3 regions of the Brevibacillus sp. NPDC058079 genome follow, and region 3 is predicted to be linked to each of the others. Evidence: riboswitches for the same ligand, from Rfam matches in the RefSeq annotation. Region 3 holds a riboswitch; each other region holds the start of a gene.

Region 1 (7,675 bases), on a different contig from region 3:
CAGCGGTTGTTATCACGCTGTTGTACATCGGTGCTTATTCAACATTGTTTACCTATATTGCGCCTTTCCTGCTAACCAAGGCAAAGCTTTCGGCATCCGAGATTTCTGGGATTCTGTTTCTTGCAGGCATTTGCAGTTTTATGGGGTCAAAAATTGGGGGGGTTATCGCAGATCGCAAGGGGCCGAAATTTACGATTTATTTTGGACTCTCCCTTCAGGCAAGTATGCTGCTTTTGCTTTCGGTCATGGATGGAGTGATAACTGCCCATATCGTGATCATCATGCTATGGATGTTCGCCACATGGGCAACGTCTCCAGCCCAACAGCTATATCTGGTTACCCAGGTGTCCCGTTCGCCGGATATCGCGCTTAGCATCAATACATCCTTTATTCAATTTGGCTTCGCTTTGGGATCATGGGTTGGGGGACTGGTGATCAGCAACTCCTCTTTGGAGCATCTAGGCTGGTACGGATTTGTTATTGCGTTGCTGGCACTATTGCTCGCGATCCGTGTTTACTTTAAAGAAGGAGCAGCTATCAGCGTAGGAAGATGGCGTATGATGCCTTCTCGTCTCTCTCGGCAGCATTATTTTAGGAAAACGCCCGAATTTATTGTTCCTGGGGCTGGTAGCTTTGTTGGCCGCGTATTTGGCTCGATTTTTCCGCCCGGGTTGGCTCAACGTTTTTCATGGGCTCAGTGGTATTTTTCTGATTGGGTTTGCGATTGTCCTTTACGCAAAAAGCGGTTTGATGCCGCCATACTGGCCTTTTTAAAGGAGTTCGGAATGACTGTATCGAATTTTAATAGAATACAGGAATTGCGAGAGAAAATAGTGTTTTCCTCCCATGTGATTTGGGTAATAGATAGGAAGATAGAACCCTTTCTTGTAAAAGTACCATAGTACAGGGTGTGAGGAGAACCAGTGATGACGACGGATACGTGCTTGAAATGCGGCAGTCCGATGGGCCGGGGAGAGTACAGTTGCCAGGTTTGCGGAGAAAACGAAATACAAGACTACCAGATGATTCGCAATTACGTGAGAACGTATCCGAATTCGAATGCGATGCAAATTGCCAACGCAACAGGAATATCTGTTTCAAAAATATTGCGTTATATTAGAAATGGCTCTTTGACCGTAGTAGACAATCCGTCCCACAGAGGGCGATCATAAGAAAAAGAGAAAAGCCCACAAGCACTCACGAATGCATTTCGTGTAGCTTTGTGAGCTTTTTTTTATTTATGATGCAAATCTACAACCAGCGTAGACCCTTTGGATAATGATTTTTGAGTTGCCCCTCAGATTGCTTGCCCCAACCGATGGAGAATCCATCTACTGTAACCAGCGTCCAGCCACTTTCACCGTCACACGTGAGCGCTTCTCCTTTTAAGTACCGCAACATTTCAGGATCTTCTGCGCCGTATGAAGCGACACGGGCTGCCTCCGCAGGAGAGAGGGCGAGTGCCAATGCGTGTGCAGGTTCAAATCTGTTCTTTTTTACAGTTCCTAGATGCAGACCGACGCGCGCGACCTTTAGCTTGTCCCAATCGAGCTCAGGAGCAGGTGAGTAGTAGAGCTGCTCGCCGAACAAAAGAAAAGCGGATTCATCATCGAATGGTTGGGAGAGCGCCGGGAGTGCTTCGTCCGCGAACGTACGCCAGACTGCCAAGGCTTCTTTTCGACCTGCCGGAGCTGATTTTGCCGCACGCTTTTCTTTCCGTTTCCCGGAAGGTTCATGAACTTCTGCGGTCTCACTCTTTTGCAGCTTGGCGAGGTAATGACCTTCTCCTTGTAGACGATGCGGCCACAATCTGGCTGTCTGAGTGAGCTGCTCGTTTTGTGGCGACGCCCATTCTGGTTGACCAGCAGAAAAGCAATCTGCATGTGGCAGCGAGACGATCTCAAATTCGGGATGACTTCCCAGGAAGTTCACCAGTGACTGCTCATTTTCTAACGGAGCAAATGTGCAGGTGGAGTAGACCAATGTTCCGCCTGGCTTCAGCATCGCAGCGGCCGCCTCGAGAATATCGCCTTGCATGACATGGCACTCGGTTACTTTTGCAGGGCTCCAGTCTTCGATTGCTTCGGGTAGCTTGCGGAACATTCCTTCGCCAGAGCATGGAGCGTCTACTAAAATTCGGTCAAAAAACTGAGGGAATCGCTCCTGTAAGCGTTCAGGCGTTTCGTTGGTCACGACGGCATTGGTCACGCCGCAGCGCTCCAGATTTTCTGACAAGGCTTTTGCGCGAACAGGATGGATTTCGTTTGCCACGAGCATTCCTTGTCCACGCAAAAACGCTGCAAGCTGCGTCGATTTCCCTCCTGGCGCTGAACACAGGTCGAGGATTCGCTCACCAGGTTGTGCACCGAGTGCTTCGGCAGCGGACATCGCGCTTGGCTCCTGCAAGTAGTACATGCCAGCGGAGTGAAAAGGATGCTTGCCGGGACGATCTGGCTCTTTGTAGCGAAAACCGTTTTCGCACCAAGGGACTGCTTCCAGAGCAAACGGCGAGATTTTCAAAAAATCGTCACGCCCCACCTTCAACGGATTGACTCGCAAGCCGTGTGTTACAGTCTGATCATACGAGGAAACGAATGCCTCATAATCGTGTCCGAGCAAGGTTTGCATGCGCTCGGTAAATGATGTTGGTAAATTTTTTGTCATAACAGCCTCCGATGTCAGATTTTGGCCCCATGTGAAAGGAAAAGATAGAATCATGGCGAATCATAGAGAATGAGGTGAGAGCATTATGGAAGGATCCCGTGCAAAACGCTACCGCTCCCGGCGGAGGAATGACTCGGAAGTAAGCCGGTTTTGGATCATGGGGTTGCTGTTCTCACTGCTGGTGCTCGCTTTTGAATTCTTTATCGAAATACCCGCCGACGCAGATTGGCTGATCGATATGGAGATGGCTTTGTTTTCTGCCAGCTTTACGTTACTTGCCTTTTATCTGCTCGGGCTTACCTTTGCCTTTTCTCGCCACCAAAAGGCAGGGAAGATCAATCACCAAATCATCATCTATGTATGGTTGGGTGCGATCTTGTTTCACTTGTTCCTGCTCATCAGCAATTTGTCCAATCAGCATGTGTACAAAGCAGGGATCATTCTATTTTTAGGACCATTGTTTTTAACTGTCTACCATTTTATCACGTACTTGGCAGCTTTGCGCGAGGAGCGTGAGGAGCAGGAGGCAGCTACGACAGCTACGCTTGAGCGTACGGCCTACCAGATGATTCTGGAGGGTGGGCGTGTATATAGCGAGCTGAGTCGCCTGAAAACAGAATATCCAGAAGTGGAGCAAATGCTTCGTGCCAACGATTTTCACGATAAACTGGAGCGCTATGCTTTGGAAATGCAGCAGTATTTGCAGGCGAAGCATTTTGAGCGTAAAGACGTGGAGCTCTTGGAGGGTCACTATTATTTCTTGGAAAACTTGCTGAGCTTGGCGAACCAACATCCGGGAATAATCGAGTCCCGCGTATATAGCCGCCGAGGTGACAATTGATGGGGACAAAGGAGAGAGAAGCGGATGTTTTGGAAAAAAGACAAAGGCCTAGCAGAAAAAGAGACAGCAGCGACGACAGTGGCAACTCCCACAACCACAATGGCAGGACACCAAGACGCTTGGAAACATGAGCTTCGCGGTATTTACGAACAGATGGGTGCGATTCTCACGTCGAACCAAGCGATGAACGCCGAATCCGAGCAAACGGTGCGATTGGTGACGAGGATGAAGCGTGTTGTAGATAATATCCAGGTCATTAACGAGCGGGATGATGAATCTGCGAGCCAACTGTCGGATCGAGGAGAGCGCTTGACGGACATCTGTAAACAATCGGTAGCTCGTGCAGATGAAGGTAAGAAGGCGATGACGGACGTTGTGGAAGTCATGAGCCTGCTCGACAAAGAATCGGTCCATACGTCCAAGTCCATGAGCCGCTTGGAAGAGCGCTCTTCGGAAATTACGAGCATCGTCAAGGTGATCAGCGACATTGCCAATCAGACCAACCTTCTCGCTTTGAATGCAGCGATAGAAGCGGCACGTGCAGGTGAACAAGGCCGAGGCTTTGCTGTAGTAGCGGATGAAGTACGGAAGCTGGCCGAGATGACAGCGAACTCGACCAAGACGATTGCAGAATTGATCGGCAAGATTCAGGAAGAAACAAAAGAAGCGTTGTCCAACAGTGAAAAAAGCAGCAGTGCGATCAAAAATGGACTTTCTATCAGCAAGGATGCTGCGGAGAAGACGGATCAGATCGTGAACGCTTTCCAGGCACTGAATGTCGAAGTGTCAGGTGTGATGGAAATCATCGCGCACCAAAAGCGATTTGCAGACGATGTGTCCCAACAGGTAAGTGATGCGAAGGGCTTGCTGGAAGAGCTGAATGAAGGCCTGACCAAGCATGTGAGGGACGCAAACGCGGTAGAGCAAATGCTCGCGACGAGCGTAAAGGATGTCAAAAAGATATTGTGATCATAAGGAAGAAGAATCAGGAGTCCGTATCCCAAGAGATGCGGACTTTTTGGTATTTGTTCAATTTGGTTCACTAAAATTTTACATTTTTCTGTTTGACTATTAGGAATTGAGTACTATAATCAAAGTAAGATTCTCCATAACTTTCCTTTTTTCGACAAAATCATACCAGCATTCGCTATGAATGGGCAAACCCATTGAAAATTGGGGACGCAAAGCCACGGGCCTAATGTACACGTTACGATGGCAGCCGGGTTGCCGACTAGCAGTGTATTTTGCTGTTTTAGTTTTACGGCTCCTTTCATGCGAAGGGGGCCTATTTACTTTACAAAAGGGAGAGGTTAAAGCATGTCAATCCTTCAAACACTGGACAAGCAGTACATCAATGGGGAGTGGCGCGACGGACTTGGCGCAAAGACATTGCAAGATATCAACCCTTATAACGGGGAAGTCATTGCAGAATTCAAAATGGCAAATTTGGAGGATATCGACGCGGCTTACAAAGCGGCAGCCGACGCGAAAAAAGAGTGGGATGAAGTGAATGCCTATACCAAATCCCGAATGTTGGAGCGTGCTGTTCACTATATCGAAGAGAATGAAGAAGAAATCATTCAGATTATCATTCGTGAATTAGGTGGAACCCGATTGAAGGCATTTTTTGAGATCGGGCTTGTGAAGGATATTATTCGCGAGGCGGCTACGTTCCCGGTACGCATGGAAGGAAAAATTCTTCCTTCTCCCGTAGACGGAAAAGAAAATCGCTTGTATCGGATTCCCGCAGGAGTTGTCGGCGTCATCAGTCCGTTTAACTTCCCGTTCTATCTGTCGATGAAGTCCGTAGCGCCAGCTCTTGGCACGGGCAACGGCGTCGTCCTCAAACCACATGAGCACACGCCAATCACGGGTGGGACTCTCATAGCGAAAATTTTTGAAGATGTAGGTCTGCCAAAAGGCTTGATCAACGTCGTTGTGACGGATATTGCTGAAATTGGCGATGGTTTTGTCTCCCATCCGATTCCGCGCATCCTTTCGTTTACAGGCTCTAGCCAAGTAGGAAGCCATATCGCGCAAGTGGCAGCGAAGCATTTCAAAAAGGCGATTTTGGAGCTGGGCGGCAATAGTGCACTGATTGTTTTGGAGGATGCGGATCTCCAGTATGCCGTCAATGCAGCGGTATTCAGCCGCTTTACTCACCAGGGTCAGATTTGCATGTCGGCTAACCGGGTTCTGGTTCACCAAGATGTATACGATAAATTCCTCGATCTGTATGTGGAAAAAGTATCTGGACTCAAGGTAGGCGACCCAAATGATCCTGACACGGTAATCGGTCCACTCATCAATCAACGGCAAGTCACCAACCTGATGGCAACGATCGATGAGGCGATACGCGAAGGAGCCGTTCCTGCACTGAAAGGGGAAGTAAAGGGCAACGTGGTCGAGCCGATCGTTTTGACAGGAGTGACCACAGACATGTCGATTGCATCCAAAGAGCTGTTTGGTCCGGCTGTTTGCATCATGTCGTTTGCTTCTGAGGAAGAAGCGATTCGCATGGCGAACGAGACCCCATTTGGATTGTCCGGGGCGATTCATACACGCGATCTGGAGAGAGGTGCCCAGATGGCAAAACGAATGGAGACCGGCATGATTCACATCAACGATGGAACGATCAATGACGAACCAATCGTGGCGTTTGGTGGTGAAAAGCACTCCGGGTTGGGACGTTTGAATGGTCAATGGAGTTTAGAAGAGTTCACTACGCTGAAATGGATTTCGGTTCAACACAAAAAGCGCCAATTTCCGTACTAATGCCAGCAAAATATAGAGGTGAAGAGGGTCATGAACGGTTACGTGGAATGGAACGAAACAGAAGCTTCCGAAAAGGGGAAAAACGCAGAACTGCTCGAGGCGTTCATCAAGGTTGCCCCTTATTTAAATGATTTACTCACCGATGACATTACCATTGGGGTCTACGACACGGAAAAGTTATTACGTAATGTGCCTGCCCAAACATTTGCGCTGCAAGTCAAGCCAGGTGATCCACTCCAAGAAGGAGATGTGATCACCAACGCGATTCGTAAAAACACCAGGCAGGCGATGATGGTCCCCAAAGAATTATTTGGTTTTCCTCTCGTCGCACGGGCGATCCCCCTGCATGATCATACGGGAAAAGTCATCGGCGGTGTCGGCATTGGATCCAGTATGGAGCGAGCCAATGAGCTATATGAAATTGCCTCAAATCTCTCGAGTGTCGTCGAGCAGGTCAGTGCCACCACACAAGAGATGGCCATGCAGATCGGGAATTTGAACGAGCAAATGAAGGCAATCTCAGAGCAAGCCAACGATGTGAGCCAAAGTACGACTGAGATCGAGCAAATTACTCTCGCCGTGAAAAAAATCGCTGATCAAAGTAACATTTTGGGACTGAATGCGAGCATTGAGGCTGCGCGGGTAGGAGATGCTGGGCGTGGATTCGCTGTCGTTGCGAATGAGGTTCGCAATATGGCAACGGATTCGCGGGCGAATGCAGACAAAATCAAGCAAACCACAGATTCCATCCGGGATTTGATAACCCTGCTGCAAAATTCGATTGCATTGATTAATCAAACCATGGAGAGTCAGGCAGCTGCTACGGAGGAAATTTCTGCGACGATGGTCGAAGTGAGCGACAATACGCAAAAGCTGGCAGGGCTTTCCCAAGAAGTGTTTGAAATAAAGTAAGCCCATACATGTAACAAAATTCCCCTCTCAGGAGTCTAACTTTAGAGAGGGGAATTTTTCCTTTAGTTCTTTTGTGTGGTGGGTAGCGATTGCTCCAGCATATAGCGATACACTGGGACTTCATCGCCCTTTTCAAGCGGCAAGAAGTTAAAGGTGACGTAGCTGTCTACTGATTCCGGTTCCAAGGCCAATGCTATGAAGTTGGCGTTTGGCTGGGCCATGCTGAACACGTAGCTGCCCGCAGGAAAGGTTTTCGTTGTTTCTGTTACATTTGCAGTCACTTGGTTGGTGAAATGCCCATTCTCGTAAATCGTATTCACCTTGTTTTCCAAAATGGTGTAGCTTTCTACCGCTATGGTCGTTTCTTTTGATAGCTTGATTACTGAAACACCGAGCAATTCTAGCTTGGCTGCAACGTCATGGTAGCCAGGAGGCATGAGATAAGCAGTGGGACGCTCTCGTTCGAGCACGGGATAGGCATCC
Region 2 (7,675 bases), on a different contig from region 3:
CCACGAGGTGTCTGGTGTAAACATATTGACGCATTGAAAAATGAGCCTGCTCGCTGCCTGCCTTTGCTCACGCCAGTGAAGTCAGATCCATCTAAATATGTTCAAGATTCTGTAGGGAATTGGTTGAACGATGCGAGTAAATCACAACCAAGCTGGGTGATACAGCTTTGTGACGAGTGGCTAAGCATCTCTGATTCAAAGGAAACGAAAAGAATTGTAACCAAAGCGAAAAGAACCATCCTGAAGACCCAAACCGAAAAGAAATGATGAACCGAATCACATATTTATCCCAATTTTATTTGTTGAATTCATTATCCGAGGAAAGTTTGCGCTTAATCGATCAATTAACCTCCTTAACCCCTTTCCCCAAAAATACGTGCACTCAAACACCAGAAACTTTTTCAGAGGGCTTCTACTTCATCAAAGAGGGGAAAGTACGTTTATATAAAGTAAATCGGGATGGTCGGCAGTTTACATTTGATATCCTTGGGGAAGGCAATGTGTTTGGAGAAGTGGATTTGCTCTCATTAGGTACACGGGAGATGTATATAGAAACCATCGAAGACTGCCTCATTTGTAAAATGAGCAAAGCAAAATTTGAGAGCTACATAATCGAACACCCGCAACTGATGATGAAGATCATGAGGCTCATTAGCGATAGAATGGTTTCGATCAGCCAAGCAGCCGAAAATCTTGCCCTTCTCCCTTTACAAGATCGCATTATTTCCACGTTAGTAAGGCTTGCCGACCAATTTGGCAATCCTAACAGTTCTGCGTTTCAACAAATTGAGTTACCTCTTTCCCATCAAGAGCTCGCCCATTTTGTCGGGGCATCCAGGGAAGCTGTGACGGTAGCATTACGTGCTTTAGCAAGAGAAGAACTAATTCAAACAGGCTTTAAAACCATTTCCATTCATCGGGACAACATTTTAAAGAAGATGTAATCCAGTTTACATCTTTCCCTCCAAAAGAAAGATATCGTAAAGCTATGGCTTCTACTATTCTTTCGAAAAAGAGGGGAACGACATATGGATAAACCACATTTTCAGAGCCTGCGCGAAGAGCTAGATTATACAACCATTCAAATAGCAGACTTCCTCACTCGTGAAGTAACAGATTCATTTACAAGATCAATCGAGGAGCTGAGGATCTCTGGACAGGCAAAGGGCTTACCGATTGGTTCGATGGCGCCTGATTTCACATTGAACGATCACACTGGCAAGACCATTACCTTGTCGGAAGAAATCGTAAAGGGTCCCATCGTCCTCACGTTTTTCCGTGGATCATGGTGCCCCTACTGCAATTTGGAGCTGCAAGCATACCAAAAACAGATCGATACGATAGCCTCTCTGGGTGCCCAATTGTTTGCCATTAGCCCACAATCTCCTGCACACTCTCTTACTATGCAAGAGAAAAACGGACTGAGCTTTCCCGTGTTATGCGATACCAATAACCAGGTAGCAGAAAAATATAAACTCAAATTCAGACTGCCTGATTCTTTACAGGATACCTACCGATCATTGGATATTGATCTCAAGCATTTTAATAGTGACGATTCTTGGACGCTCCCCATTCCTGCTACTTATATCCTCGACAACCAGAGCGTAATCCGGTTAGCATGCTTAGATCCAGATTACAAAAAGCGAATGGAGCCAACTGAAGTTTTAGACATTCTGCGTACCCTAACCTAACGCCTATATAACGAAGAACCAGTTGATACCACAACTGGTTTTTTGTACGTCTAAGCTTTATAAACAATTAGTTTCTTTTCCCTACCAAAACTTGACAAAGATATATCTTTTGGCTTATATTTTGCATGATTATATCTAGCAAAATTCGACACACTTTTACAAGTTTTGCTAAAAAATGCAAAAGGCAAAGTCATCGAAAGGTGGCGACGCAAAACCACGGGTCTACAGTCTTTGACCATGATAGCCGGGTTGCCATCATCTTGAGACCATTTTTTTTGATGTTGGTAGCTTCGGTTGTTCCATTTCAATGGAACGGCCTTTTTTTGTGTTTCGTTTTTTGAAAGGAGGATGAAAGCACTTTCATTTTCGTAACGGATGGAAAAACATAACTTTTGAGACGTCAAACATACACAACACGGTAATCAGAAAATGATGGAGTGGGGAAGTTATGTACAAACAAGTAGAAACCGTACAAGAGTTAGCAAAATTTCATGAAATCAAAGAAACAGTATGGACAAGCATGGGCTTCGAGATGGAGTACGCGAAAGAAGGCTCCGCACAATTCCTCTTAATTGCCGAAGACGGTGAAGCAGGTGGAACATTTGAAATGACGCCCTTTTCCGAATCAAATGCTTATATGAAATCACTTTTTCAGGATGTTGTTACAGAAGATATGAAAGTAATGGAGGTAGACAGTCTTGCTGTTTTGCCGAAATACCGTGGACAACTAGGGCAAAAAGGAATTTGCTTGATGATAGATTACGCTGAAAAGCATGATTATACCCACGCAATTGGGGTAGCAGATCCGACTTTTTTTTCGTTCATTAACAAGAAGTATCAAGTAAAAGCGACTCAAACCAAAGATATCGTCTTTTACAAAGGGGCCGATGCTATTCCGACCCTCTTTCATCTAAAAGATGTCTATGACAATAAGCACGATCCGAAATATTCCTGGTACAATTCGTCGTCATCCAACCAAGTAAAAGTCGAGGTAGGTGGGTAACATGGATAACATTGATAACATTGATCTATTGAGAAGAAGAAACAATTGGGTCGTAATCGTATTTGCAAGTATTATTACGGTTGTTCAGGTCTTAAACCTTTTTCTAGGCGTATCGTACACATTCGTTTTCACGATACTGGGTATTTTGTATGGTGTGCTGGCACCTTTTACTTACATCTCCAATCGCCCGAGCTTCCGTGAAAAAGCAGCGCCCTTCATGAAGTTTTTCAACTTCGCCGTAATCGGGATCTTCATGTTCATCGTAGTTGGACTAGACCCGCATATGATCAATATCATGACCATTATGTTCTTTGTAGCAGTCATGGGGATTTATCAAGACCGACTCATCAATATTTTGACGATTGTATCGACATTGGGTATTGTCTCTTACTACTTCCTGACACAGAGAGAAACGATTTTCCATTCGACTAACAATCTTGATCTGATGTACTTCCTGCTTACCTTCTGCTTCGTCTCTGTCACGAGCATGATGCATGCTGTATTCAATAACAAGCTGCAAGAGGAAAGTGAGCAACAAAAGCAAGAAGCGATTGCCTCGAAGGAATCTTTGCAACGTGTTCTGGATCAAATCAATGAATCACTCACCTCTATGCAAGACTATCAAGAGAATTTGAACCAGGTGACGGACGGCGTGAATGTTCGAGCAGTCGAAACCGTCGCTTCCCTGCAAGACATTATGGAGTCCTTTACGGTCCAGACCAGCAATACGGACGAGCTGCGTCGGGAAATGAGCTCGACGAATCTGCAAGTTGAGGATATGACTCGCTCTGTTACAGAGATGCATGAGTACGTAGAATCGACCAAAGAAGCCACTAGCGAGAGCGGCAAACGCATTGGCAACATCGGCAATGACTTTGAACGATTCATCACGGACATCCAAGGTACGAACCAACTGATTCAAGAGCTCAATAAAGAAACCGAATCGATTGGGAAAATCATTCAAACCATTTCCGAGATTTCTGCACAAACCAATCTGTTGGCACTCAATGCCACGATTGAAGCGTCTCGCGCAGGCGAACACGGCCGAGGATTTGCTGTCGTAGCAGATGAAGTACGCAAGCTGGCTGAATCCTCCAAGCTATCCTCTGAGTCGATCTCGAGCCTGCTGATGACCATTCGCGAAAAAATGAAGCTGGTATCGGATATGATTTCCGAGTCACAGACTTCTTTTGAGAAAAATAGCGAGGGCATCCTCGAAGTGCAAGAAATGTTCACCAATGTAGACAACTACATGCAAAACTTTGCGGATAAAACGAAAAACCTGCAAGAGTTCATCATCCATGTTCACAGCATGATTCAGGAAGTCGGCGCAAAAGTAGAAGTCAACGCAGATATTACCGACAAGAACAAAGAGAGCCTGGAAGAAGTGCTTGTTCTCGTTTCTGAGCAAAAAGACGAAGTCGTTAAGGTTTCTGGCGGCTTTGAAAAAATCGAACAACAGATGCGTGGTCTCCATATGTAACCTTCCTGCAACCGCCTTTCACGGGCGGTTGTTTTCTTTTCTCATTTTGTAACTGAATAGATATATAATGTAAATATTCTGATATTTATGTTCTTTTACAATGAAAGGAGGCACATCATTGATGGATGCACGAATCGAAACAAAAACGATTCAAACAGATCGATTGCTTGTTTCCCACCTGACAGCAGGCGTACCGGAAGGAGAACCGCTTCTCCTCATTCACGGCAATGCATCAGCCAACTTGTTCTGGGATGATACCATTGCGGCTCTATGTGACCAGTACCGTGTGTATGCACCTGATATGCGTGGCTATGGAGCAAGTGAAGCATTGCCTATCGATGCAACACGCGGTTTGCGAGACTGGTCGGATGACCTTCATTCGTTTATTCGGGCATTGGACTTGCCAACACCTATCCATCTTGCCGGCTGGTCTTTGGGTGGAGGGATCGTGATGCAGTTTGCCATCGATCACCCGCAGGAAGTCCGCTCCCTGATTCTAATCGCCCCCATGTCCCCTTACGGCTTTGGTGGAACCAAGGATATAGCTGGCACCCCTTGCTACAGCAGCTTTTCAGGCTCGGGTGGAGGAGCCGTCAACTCCGAGTTGGTTAAAAGGATAGCAGCCAAAGATATGAGTAATGAATCTCCCTCCAGTCCTCGCAATGTCATGAATCAGCTTTATTTCAAGCCCCCGTTCCAAGTCGGCCCAGAGCAGGAAGACCGTTATGTGAGCGCGATACTCTCTACGAGAACGGGAGAAGACTTTTACCCTGGTGCTTTTGAATACGTAAACGATTGGCCCGGTGTTGCTCCTGGGACGACAGGGATTACGAATGCGATTTCTCCCAAATACGTAAATTTGTCCGGTATTGTCCAGATTGAGCCGAAGTGTCCGATTTTATGGATTCGCGGTGCGGATGATGCCATTATCTCGGATCAGTCACTTGCTGATTTCGGTACGCTGGGCAAGCTTGGCTATGTCCCCGGATGGCCAGGGGAAGACGACTATCCCCCGCAGCCAATGGTCTCCCAAATTCGTGACGTGCTCGAACAGTATCAACGCGCTGGGGGTTCCTATCAGGAGATTGTCATGGAACATGTGGGGCATGCTCCACACATCGAGAAAGCAGCGGAGTTTATAGAGCTCATTCGAAAAACCGTCAGGGCATGACCCTGACGGTTTTCTTTTGCGAATCATTGGTTCCGCCGATAGCTGCATCCCCGTCCAATTTTGACCAGATTGGGTGAACATCCAATCAGCCTTACTCGTGAGAATGCCATTACATTACTTTTAGCCTCGATCGCTTTAGAAGAATTGGGGCTCGGTCATATCGTCAATGCGGAAGCAGAAAAGATTCAGTATGCACTCGGAACGATGCCAGGATTTACTCAGCCTGTATCGCTCAGTGATTTATTACTACTGAATACGAGTGTTCAAAATATGCTACAGACAGTCATTCAAAAAGAGATGCTGCTCTGCGATACTCTAACGAGAATACTAGACTCCGAAGTTTCTACAGGGTCAACTGGATTAACCGGACCACCCATATGTAAACAGGGCTATTTCGGCGTATCTTTCTCCGCTTTCGATACCTTCAAATTAAATTCTCTTTCCTGTTCCTCGATAATCGCTCGATCCTCTGCATTATCTCTCACTACTTTTTGCGTCAAAATCGATCCAACTGCTACCAGAAGCATACATGCGATATAATACCCCTTTTCGTGCAGCTGAAGACCTGTTGCATTGTATAAACCGATGGAAAATAGCAGTACACCTGCGCCCAATGTAAAGTATGCCAAGAAAGTGAAGGCTCCCGTGTTGCGCATCCGATGCTTTTGTGGATACATAGTAACATCCCTCACATTTTGTTCATGTGGCTCATGCAAGCAAATATAAGTCAACCGGACGATTTCTCGCCCGGTTGCCTCTATGATTACTTCACAGCTTCCTTCTTGCCAAAGAAAGTACGCAATGCCTTATATACCTCGCCCTTTTCCCGAATGACACAATGCATGAATTTCGGCTCTTTGATGTGGCGATATGCTGACATGAGGGTTGAATGACGATTATACTGATTCACTTCGCCATAGCCGAACATGTTGCATCTCTCCATGAGCTCTTTTACCAGCTTTACGCAACGCTCATTGTCAGACGTGAGGTTGTCGCCATCGGAAAAATGGAACGGGTAAATGTTGTACTGCGATGTTGGGTAGCGGCTATCGATGATCTCCAACGCTTTCTTGTAGGCAGAGGAGCAGATCGTCCCCCCGCTTTCCCCTTTCGAGAAAAAGGTGTCCTCCGTTACTTCCTTCGCATCCGTATGATGGGCAATGAAGACGATCTCGACTTTTTCGTACTTGGTGCGCAGAAAACGTACCATCCAGAAGAAGAAGCTGCGGGCGATATACTTTTCAAACACGCCCATCGATCCGGAAGTATCCATCATCGCAATAATGACAGCATTGGAATGTGGCTTGATGATCTCTTCCCACGTCTTGAAGCGCAGGTCATCATCGGTGATCCCCAGCTCCATATCACTGTAGCCTGCCAGCGCATTTCGGCGGATGGCTGCGATCAGCGTACGTTTTTTATCAATGTTGCCCATCAAGCCTTTTTTCCTGACATCATTGAACCGAGTCTCTTCCACGACGATTTGTTCCTCGTCTTTTTGTTGAAGGTTCGGCAGCTCCAGCTCGGCGAAAAGCATCTCCTGCAATTCTTCTACGCTGATTTCAGCCTCGTAGTAGTCTACACCTGGCTGATCACCCGCTCCCTGACCTTTTCCTGGCCCTTGTGCCGGATCGCCGTCACGGGCTACGACATCGCCTACTTTACTATTTCCTTTACCTTGACCGCCATGTTTTCCCTTTTGGAAGTTAAAACGCAATCGGTATTCATCCAGGGAGCGAATAGGGATCTTAATAACTTCCCGACCATTCGACATGATGATGTTTTCTTCGCTGACGAGATCGGGCAGATTTTTTTTGATCGCTTCTTTCACTTTTTCCTGGTGTCGATTTTGGTCCTGGTACCCTTTGCGGTGCAGCGACCAGTCTTCCCGGGAGACAATGAACGATGATTCATCTTTCATGCCGTCTCCTCCTAGCAACTGGCGCAATCTGCGCCGAATATGACGTGCTCCTCATGTCGCCAAAGTTCCGTCATCTGTTCAACAGGCTACCCACATAGCGCAGCAGCTCATTTGCGCAAACTGGGCAATATTGATGCTCTTCGATAAGACGCTTGGTGACCTCATTAATCTTCTTGAGCTGATGCTCATCTGGTGTTTTGTTCGAGGTCGTAATCTTGACGACATCCTTCAGATCGGCAAACAGCTTCTTCTCGATAGCTTCCCGCAGACGATCATGCGTGCTGTAGTCAAAACGCTTCCCTTTACGCGCATAGGCCGAGATACGGATGAGAATTTCTTCACGGAAGGCCCGCTTGGCATTTTCTGAGATGCCGATTTGCTCCTCGATAGAACGCATCAGGCGCTC
Region 3 (7,675 bases):
GTCAACAGCTTGAGTGCTGCGGAAACGAGTGTTACGGAATCGACATCCTCCAGCAATTGCTCTGCCAGCGTTTTATAAGCAGACAGATCGTCTCTTCCAGATGCTTCGAGAATTTTGTCTACCGTCATCTTTTGTTGACCTTCCAAAGCCTCAGCCATCGAAGGAACCGCACGGCGCTCCATGCGACGGTTCGTTGTACGCTCAATCAGACGCAGATGGTCGATTTCACGGGAAGTCACAAACGTGATTGCCAGACCTGTTTTACCAGCACGTCCCGTTCTACCGATACGGTGAACGTAGCTCTCGGAGTCTTGTGGAATATCAAAGTTAAATACATGCGTTACACCACTGATGTCCAAGCCACGTGCAGCCACGTCAGTCGCTACCAGTACTTCGATCGTACCTTCCTTGAACTTGCGGAGCACGCTGTCGCGTTTCGCTTGGTTCAAGTCACCGTGGATACCTTCTGCACCATAACCACGCTTGGTCAGGGCTTCGGACAGCTCATCAACTCTGCGCTTGGTTCTACCGAAAATGATAGCCAGCTCAGGGGAGTGAATATCCAGCAAACGGCACAGTACATCGAACTTCTGCTTTTCAGCTACTTCCATGTATTCCTGTGCAATGTTTGGCACGGTTACTTCTTTTGCTTTCACTTGAATTATGGTTGGTTCGTTCATGAACTGTTGCGCAATTTCTTGGATCGCTCTCGGCATCGTAGCTGAGAACAGCAGCGTTTGACGATTGTCTGGAACCTCTTTCAAGATTTCCTTGATGTCGTCGATGAAACCCATGTTCAGCATTTCATCCGCTTCGTCCAAAACAACAACCTCAATGGCATCCAGACGAATGGTTTTTCTTCTCATGTGGTCCATGAAACGACCAGGTGTTGCTACGATGATTTGTGGACGTTTTTTCAACGCCTTGATTTGACGCGTGATGTCTTGACCACCGTAGATTGGCAGGGCAGAGATGTTTTTGAATTGGGCAATTTTATTAATCTCTTCTGCAACCTGAACAGCCAGCTCACGAGTAGGAGTCAATACAACCCCTTGAATGTTTCCGCTTGTTTCATCCAAGCGTTCAATCAATGGAATACCGAATGCAGCCGTTTTACCAGTACCTGTTTGCGCCTGACCGATCAGGTCGCGTCCTTGCAACGCTACTGGAACGGTTTGATCCTGAATCGCTGTAGCCTCTTCGAAGCCCATATTGCTCAAAGCTCTAACAATGGAGTGATGTAAGCCAAAATCATTAAAAGTCGCCAATGAATGTCAGTCTCCTTTATCAATACCTTCATATATAAAATTCTCATAAAAAAGGGCACTATTCCTTACGATCCGGAACATGCCCTTTTATCCCCGATTGTACGTAGCACCCTAAAGAACATAGCTGTAATCGTACCATGCAATGCTTGAAAAAGCAAACTGCATATATACCCAAATCGTCCCAATTTGTGCTGATTCAGTTTGTAAAAAAAAGAAAGCAGCCCAGGACTGGGCTGCTTGTCTGTCATGGAATTATTTTACCCATTTGTTGTAAAGCTCATCGAACATTCCTTGCAGTTTCATCTCGTCCATCCACAGATCCAGGTAGTTAGCGAAGATGGTGTCTCCGCGATGGATCATGTACGCTTTTTCACTCTTTGTGAACGGGTTGTCGGTCAGAGCTGGATACAGGCGGGAATCTGCTTTGGAATACACAATCGCTTCCAGCGTATCTGTGATCATCACATCGTACTTACCGCTTGCTACCAGACCAGGAATGTCGAGGTTGTTTTGTTCAACCGTTACAGTTGCTTTTGTCAGATGCTCACGAACGAATTTTTCGTTGGTGCCACCTGGATTCACACCAATGCGCACCTCTGGCTTGTTGATGTCTGCTACACTCTTGTACTTGTCTTTGTCTTCTGCACGAATGAGCGGAGCTTTACCGAACATAATATAAGGATCGCTCATGTGTGCTTTTTTCTGGCGGTCTGTGTTGCGCGTAACGCCTCCGACAGCAATATCGAATTTATTTGCCAAGAGATCGTCCATCAGTGTCGGCCAAGAGGTTTGGACAAAACGAGCCTCTACTCCCAGGCTTTTTGCGAATTCTTTCATCGCATCGATATCGTAACCTTCGAATTGGTTTGTTTTCGGATTCAAATATGTAAACGGTTTGTAGTCCCCCGGAGTACCTACGAGGATGTAGCCTCTCGCGATGATTTCATCCAAACGGGATTCAAACTTCTTCGCTTGCGGTTTTTTAGCAGTTTCAGCAGCTACGGTTGTGACAGGCTTAACCGCTGTTGCGGCAAAAGCACCTGTTCCTGATGTCATGAGCATTGTTGCAGCGAGTGTGCTCGCCAAGATTGTTTTTGTAAATTTTTTCATCTGGTTTCTCCTCCTGTTAAACGGTAATGAATTTAGTTATCAGAAACAAACTCCATCATCCCTTAATGGCATCCCCCCTTTCAAAGAAAGAGGACTTACAACCTGTTGAGCTGCCTCCTACACAGTAAACCTGCCGATTCCTTGTTGTAATTCTTCTGCCACTGCGTTCAAACGCTCGACAGACTGGCCAATTTCCTGGATGGCTTGAAGCTGCTCTTCGGTTGCCTTTGCCACCGTTTGCGCGTCGAGTGAAGCATGTTTCGCAATGCTATGCATTTCATCTACAGAAGCACTCACCTGTTGGGAGCCTGCTGACATTTGTTCAGATGCTGCGGATACTTCCAAAATGTGCGCGGCAACGTTACGGGAAGATTCCAAAATATGCCCGAAGATTTCACGAACCTCTTCAACCAGTTGAATACCTTGCTGTGCGTTTTGGTTGCCCGCGGTCATGACCTCTACCGCATGATGAGTATCCTGCTGGATTTCCCCGATCAGCATCGCGATTTTGGATGCGGATTCTTCGGATTGGTTCGCCAGTTTTTTCACCTCTCCGGCAACGACAGCAAACCCACGTCCATGCTCGCCGGCACGTGCTGCCTCAATCGAAGCGTTCAAGGCAAGCAAATTGATTTGCGAGGTCAACTGACTGATCGTATCGAGAATGCCTTCGATTTCTTTGGAACGATTGTTGAGCTGCTCGATGGCTACTGTCGCCTTCGATGTTCCCTCGCCAATGCTTCCCATCTGGAGAACTGCCTGCTCTACCACAGCAGTTCCTTGTTCTGCCTGCTCTGTTGCTATCTGGGCAGCCTCTGAAACATATGCAGACGTCTCCGCGATTTTCACGATGCCTGCTGCCATGTCATTCATAGACAACGCGACATCCTGCGAGCTGGTGGCTTGCGCCTCTGCTCCCTCAGAAATCTGTGCAATAGACAAACCGATTTGGTTGATGTTTTCCGTCGCTTGTTTAATGCCTTCGGATACTTCCTGACTAAACTGCTGTACTTGATCAGATGACAGAGATACGTCTTCGATCAAATTTTTCAAGTGCGATACGGTCTGGTTAAAGTCACGGGACAGAACGGCAATCTCGTCTTTTCCATCAACCGTTACGGTCTCTCTCAAGTTCCCCTGCGCCACTACATTTACTGCGTGATTCAGACGCTCAATTGGTTTCACCATGCGTACAGCTAAGAAATAAACGAGGAGAACCCCAATTGCCAACACGATGAGGGAAATAACCATCAATCGGACTGACAGTTGATCGACAGGCGCATGCAGCTCCGCTACAGGTGCAGTGATGTATACGCCCCAGTTCAAACTGGTAGGAGAATAGGAAGCAAATCGCTCTGTATTCTCGTATATATATTGGGCGATTCCATGATTCCCTTGCTTGATATCTTCGAAAGCAGTCTGAAGCTCAAGAATCCCCAAGTCGAGAATCGATTCCTTCAGAATGTACTCGCTATTCGGATGATAAATAAATGTTCCTGTTTTGCTTACTAAAAAGGCGTAGCCGAATTCTCCAAATTTCTCCTCGGACACCTTTTTTTGGATTTCATTAATAGGAATAGTAGAACCGATATAACCGTATTGACGATTGTCCTTCATCAATGGAACGACAAGGGTCACGATGTTATTCCCTGTCCGCTTCGAAATGACTGGCTCGGAGACAACAACCTTCCCTTCCCCTTTACTAGCTTCCTTAATATGCGGACGATCCGAGATGTCGGTCACTTCTCCCATGAAATTGATCACTTTCTTACCACTTAAGTCATGCGAAAAGAAGAACGTCTCAAACTCAGGGTTTTTCTTTTGGGCTTCTTGAATGAGTTTCAGGTCGAATTCGACATTTTGATCAGCCGACATCAACCCTCCGATCGTACTTACAATCTCAATTTTTTCTTGAAAGAAACCATCGATACGAATCGAGAGATTGCTAGCTGACAACTCAGCTTCTTTGTCCAGACTGTCTGCTAAAAGATTGGAAGCACTCCAATAGCTTGCACCGCAAACCGTACCCAAACTAATAACCAACAGCAGGCACAAAACGATAATTAGCTTATTCTTCAAACTATTTCTCATACCGAATCACTTCTCCCTTCTCTTTTTTCAACAAAAAAAAGACTGCCCACCGACAGCCCATCATGACTACGGTATGGCAACCCGGCTGTCCTAGCTGCGAAAGTCATTTGACTTCCGTCCTTAGACCCGTGGCTTTGCGTCCCTACCTTTCAGCAGGTTTGCCTTTGTCATTCCTTGTTGTTTTTTCAATTTAAGTCCACTTTTTTTCAATCTCACCTTTCATTTCCCATAACTTTCCGCTAATAAACCTCGAAATGGAAAAAAAGCTGACAACCTTTTACAGTTGTCAGCGTTTTGTCAAACTTTTTTGATTAGCTTAATCCGATCACTTGCCCATCCTCGTCTACATATAACGATTCCGCAGCCGGCTTTTTCGGGAGGCCTGGCATCGTAACCAAGCTTCCGGTCAGTGCGACGATAAAACCAGCTCCTGCTGATATGCGCACTTCGCTCACTTGAATCGTGAAGTCAACAGGTGCCCCCAACAGATCAGCGCGATCCGTAAAGGAGTACGGTGTTTTCGCCATGCACACAGGCAGATGGGACATGCCCATTTCTTCTACCTTTTGCATCGTTTTCAATGCAAGCGGCGAAAAGACAACCCCTGATCCACGGTATACTTCTTTCACGACTGTTTCAATCTTGTCTTTTATGCTGAGGTCTTCCTCATACAAGAATCGGAAGGATGAAGGACGCTCTGCTGCACGAGTCACTTTTTCAGCTAGCTCGACACCGCCAGCTCCTCCTTCTGCCCATACTTTGGACAGCGCCGCTTCGGCTCCGGCCGCTTGGCACAGCGCAATTACGGCATCGACCTCTGCTTGGGTATCCGTCGCAAAATGATTGATAGCCACCACTGCTGGCACACCGAACTTCTCCAGGTTTTCCAGATGGCGCTTGACGTTTTCGAAGCCTTTTTCCAGAGCAGACAAGTTCTCCACTGCGAGGTCAGGTACTTTTACGCCGCCGTTGTATTTCAACGAACGAACCGTAATGACCACGACAGCAGCCGATGGAGTCAGACCTGCTTTTCTACACTTGATGTCAAAAAACTTCTCTGCTCCCAGATCCGCACCAAAGCCCGCCTCTGTTACCACGTAATCCGCCAGCTTCAAGGCCATCTTGGTTCCGATCACGCTGCTGCACCCATGCGCGATATTGGCAAAAGGTCCGCCGTGAATAATGACTGGAGTTCCCTCGATTGTCTGTACGAGATTGGGCTTGATCGCTTCCTTCAAGAGAACGCACATCGCATCGACCGCGTTGATTTCTTCTGCCCGTACTGGCTGATCATCAAAATCGTAACCAATAATGATATGGTTCAACCGCTCGCGCAAGTCTGCTAGATTCTCACTCAAGCATAAAATCGCCATGATTTCCGACGCGGTCGTAATCATGAAGCCATCCTCACGCGTCATTCCATTGCCGTCACCCAGACCAACAACGATGTTACGCAGTGCGCGGTCGTTCATGTCCATTGCCCGTTTCCAGACGATTTTCTTTGGATTGAGCCCACGCGGATTGCCATGGAAAATATGATTGTCGATCATCGCTGCCAACAAGTTATGAGCAGCTGTAATCGCATGAATGTCCCCTGTAAAATGCAGGTTAATTTCATCAGCCGGGAGAATTTGTGCTTGGCCACTTCCGGTTGCGCCTCCTTTGATCCCCATGCAAGGACCCAAGGACGGCTCGCGAAGCGCTGCAATTGTTTTCTTCCCGAGATAATTTAATGCTTGTGACAGACCAATCGTCGTAAGCGTCTTGCCTGCTCCCGCCGGGTTAGGGTTCATCGCTGTAACAAGAATCAGTTTGCCATCAGGGCGATCCTTCACTTGCTCCCATAGCTCATCTGATAGTTTGGCCTTATACTTTCCGTATAGCTCCAAATGCTGTTCTTCGATACCTGCAATCTTGGCAATTTCAACAATAGACTTCATGCTTGCCTCCCTGCCACACCAGAATGTAATGCACCAGTTACCAATCTTCTACATTCTGCATTTTTCCTTTTTCTCCTCTCCTCTTCGACACATTACGCAAAAGAAAAAGCCCACATTCCGACAAACGTTCAGAATGCAGGCTCTCTGTTATTTCTCGAAAATTTTTCCCGGATTCAAAATACCGTTCGGGTCCAGCACATGCTTCATGGCTTTCATAACGTCCAGTGCTTCTCCGTGTTCCTTGCGCTGGTATTTGATTTTCCCCACACCCACACCATGTTCTCCGGTGCAGGTTCCTCCCCGACTCAATGCGTATTCCACCAGATGGGCATTTACTTCCTCGGCACGCGCCACTTCTTCGGGGTCATTCAGGTCGATCATCAGGATAGCGTGATAGTTCCCATCCCCGACATGGCCTGCAATCGCTCCATCCAGCCCAGCGCGATCAATGGCTTGCCGCGCGTCCACAACTGCTCCTGCCAGTTCGGAAATCGGCAAGCAAACATCTGTCACCATCAGCTTTTTCCCGGGGGATTTGTGCAGGAAGGCATACGCCAGGTTATGACGAGCATCCCAGAGCTGCGTCCGCGCCTTCGAATCAGTTTCAAAAAGAAACTGCGTGCAGCCATGTCCATCGGCGATGTTCTGCGCAAAGTCGATATCATACGCGAGCCCTTGTTCACTGCCGTGGAACTCGATAAACAGCGTCGGTGCTTCCGGGTAGCTCGTTTCTTTGTACAGATTCACTTGTTGGATGGAACGTTCATCAACCAGCTCGATTCGCGCTACTTGAATACCCGCTCCGAGAATATCCACGACGGTATCGACAGCATCCTGCACGGAAGGGAAGCTGGCACGCGCCGCCGTTGTCGCCTCAGGGATGCCGTAAACACGCAAGGTCAGCTCTGTGAATACACCAAGCGTTCCCTCCGACCCGACAAACAGCCCAGTAAGATGGTAGCCTGAAGAGGATTTGGCTGTCATGCTCCCTGTACGGATGATACGTCCGTCCGCCGTCACCACTTCCAGATCGCGCACCTGATCACGCATTACGCCATAGCGGACAGAGGTTGTTCCGCTAGCGTTTGTAGCAGCCATCCCACCCAGAGTCGCGTCCGCGCCAGGATCGACGGAGAAAAACAAACCATGCTTTTTCAATTCTTTATTGAGCTGAGTGCGCGTCACACCGGGCTGGACTCTCACGAGGAAATCCTTCGGTCGCACCTCCAGCACTTGGTTCATCAAGGAAAAATCCATGCTAATTCC

The links. A riboswitch is a leader RNA that binds a small molecule or an ion and turns the genes downstream of it on or off. The one in region 3 is predicted to bind cyclic di-GMP.
Region 1: it holds a riboswitch for cyclic di-GMP, as region 3 does, so the genes downstream of both, yfmT (benzaldehyde dehydrogenase) here and ACFVS2_RS24450 (methyl-accepting chemotaxis protein) in region 3, are expected to answer to the same signal.
Region 2: it holds a riboswitch for cyclic di-GMP, as region 3 does, so the genes downstream of both, ACFVS2_RS23770 (N-acetyltransferase) here and ACFVS2_RS24450 (methyl-accepting chemotaxis protein) in region 3, are expected to answer to the same signal.

Annotation. Positions count from the first base shown of each region.
Region 1 is NZ_JBHVSO010000005.1:207,602-215,276, forward strand. It holds partial or broken gene ACFVS2_RS16860 (MFS transporter) at 1-509, shown strand, start outside; gene ACFVS2_RS16865 (hypothetical protein) at 927-1,172, shown strand; gene ACFVS2_RS16870 (RsmF rRNA methyltransferase first C-terminal domain-containing protein) at 1,252-2,664, opposite strand; gene ACFVS2_RS16875 (hypothetical protein) at 2,750-3,505, shown strand; gene ACFVS2_RS16880 (methyl-accepting chemotaxis protein) at 3,530-4,474, shown strand; cyclic di-GMP riboswitch class I at 4,652-4,737, shown strand; gene yfmT (benzaldehyde dehydrogenase) at 4,823-6,280, shown strand; gene ACFVS2_RS16890 (methyl-accepting chemotaxis protein) at 6,311-7,192, shown strand; gene ACFVS2_RS16895 (M14 family metallopeptidase) at 7,255-7,675, opposite strand, start outside.
Region 2 is NZ_JBHVSO010000008.1:311,835-319,509, forward strand. It holds gene ACFVS2_RS23755 (DNA alkylation repair protein) at 1-267, shown strand, start outside; gene ACFVS2_RS23760 (Crp/Fnr family transcriptional regulator) at 267-944, shown strand; gene ACFVS2_RS23765 (peroxiredoxin-like family protein) at 1,029-1,691, shown strand; cyclic di-GMP riboswitch class I at 1,865-1,948, shown strand; gene ACFVS2_RS23770 (N-acetyltransferase) at 2,140-2,694, shown strand; gene ACFVS2_RS23775 (methyl-accepting chemotaxis protein) at 2,687-4,177, shown strand; gene ACFVS2_RS23780 (alpha/beta hydrolase) at 4,299-5,348, shown strand; partial or broken gene ACFVS2_RS34610 (alpha-helical endospore appendage domain-containing protein) at 5,418-5,669, shown strand; gene ACFVS2_RS23785 (YiaA/YiaB family inner membrane protein) at 5,738-6,025, opposite strand; gene yhbH (sporulation protein YhbH) at 6,112-7,269, opposite strand; gene ACFVS2_RS23795 (PrkA family serine protein kinase) at 7,340-7,675, opposite strand, start outside.
Region 3 is NZ_JBHVSO010000009.1:137,265-144,939, reverse strand. It holds gene cshA (degradosome RNA helicase CshA) at 1-1,268, opposite strand, end outside; gene ACFVS2_RS24455 (transporter substrate-binding domain-containing protein) at 1,521-2,378, opposite strand; gene ACFVS2_RS24450 (methyl-accepting chemotaxis protein) at 2,496-4,469, opposite strand; cyclic di-GMP riboswitch class I at 4,542-4,642, opposite strand; gene ACFVS2_RS24445 (formate--tetrahydrofolate ligase) at 4,781-6,409, opposite strand; gene ACFVS2_RS24440 (FAD-binding oxidoreductase) at 6,557-7,675, opposite strand, start outside.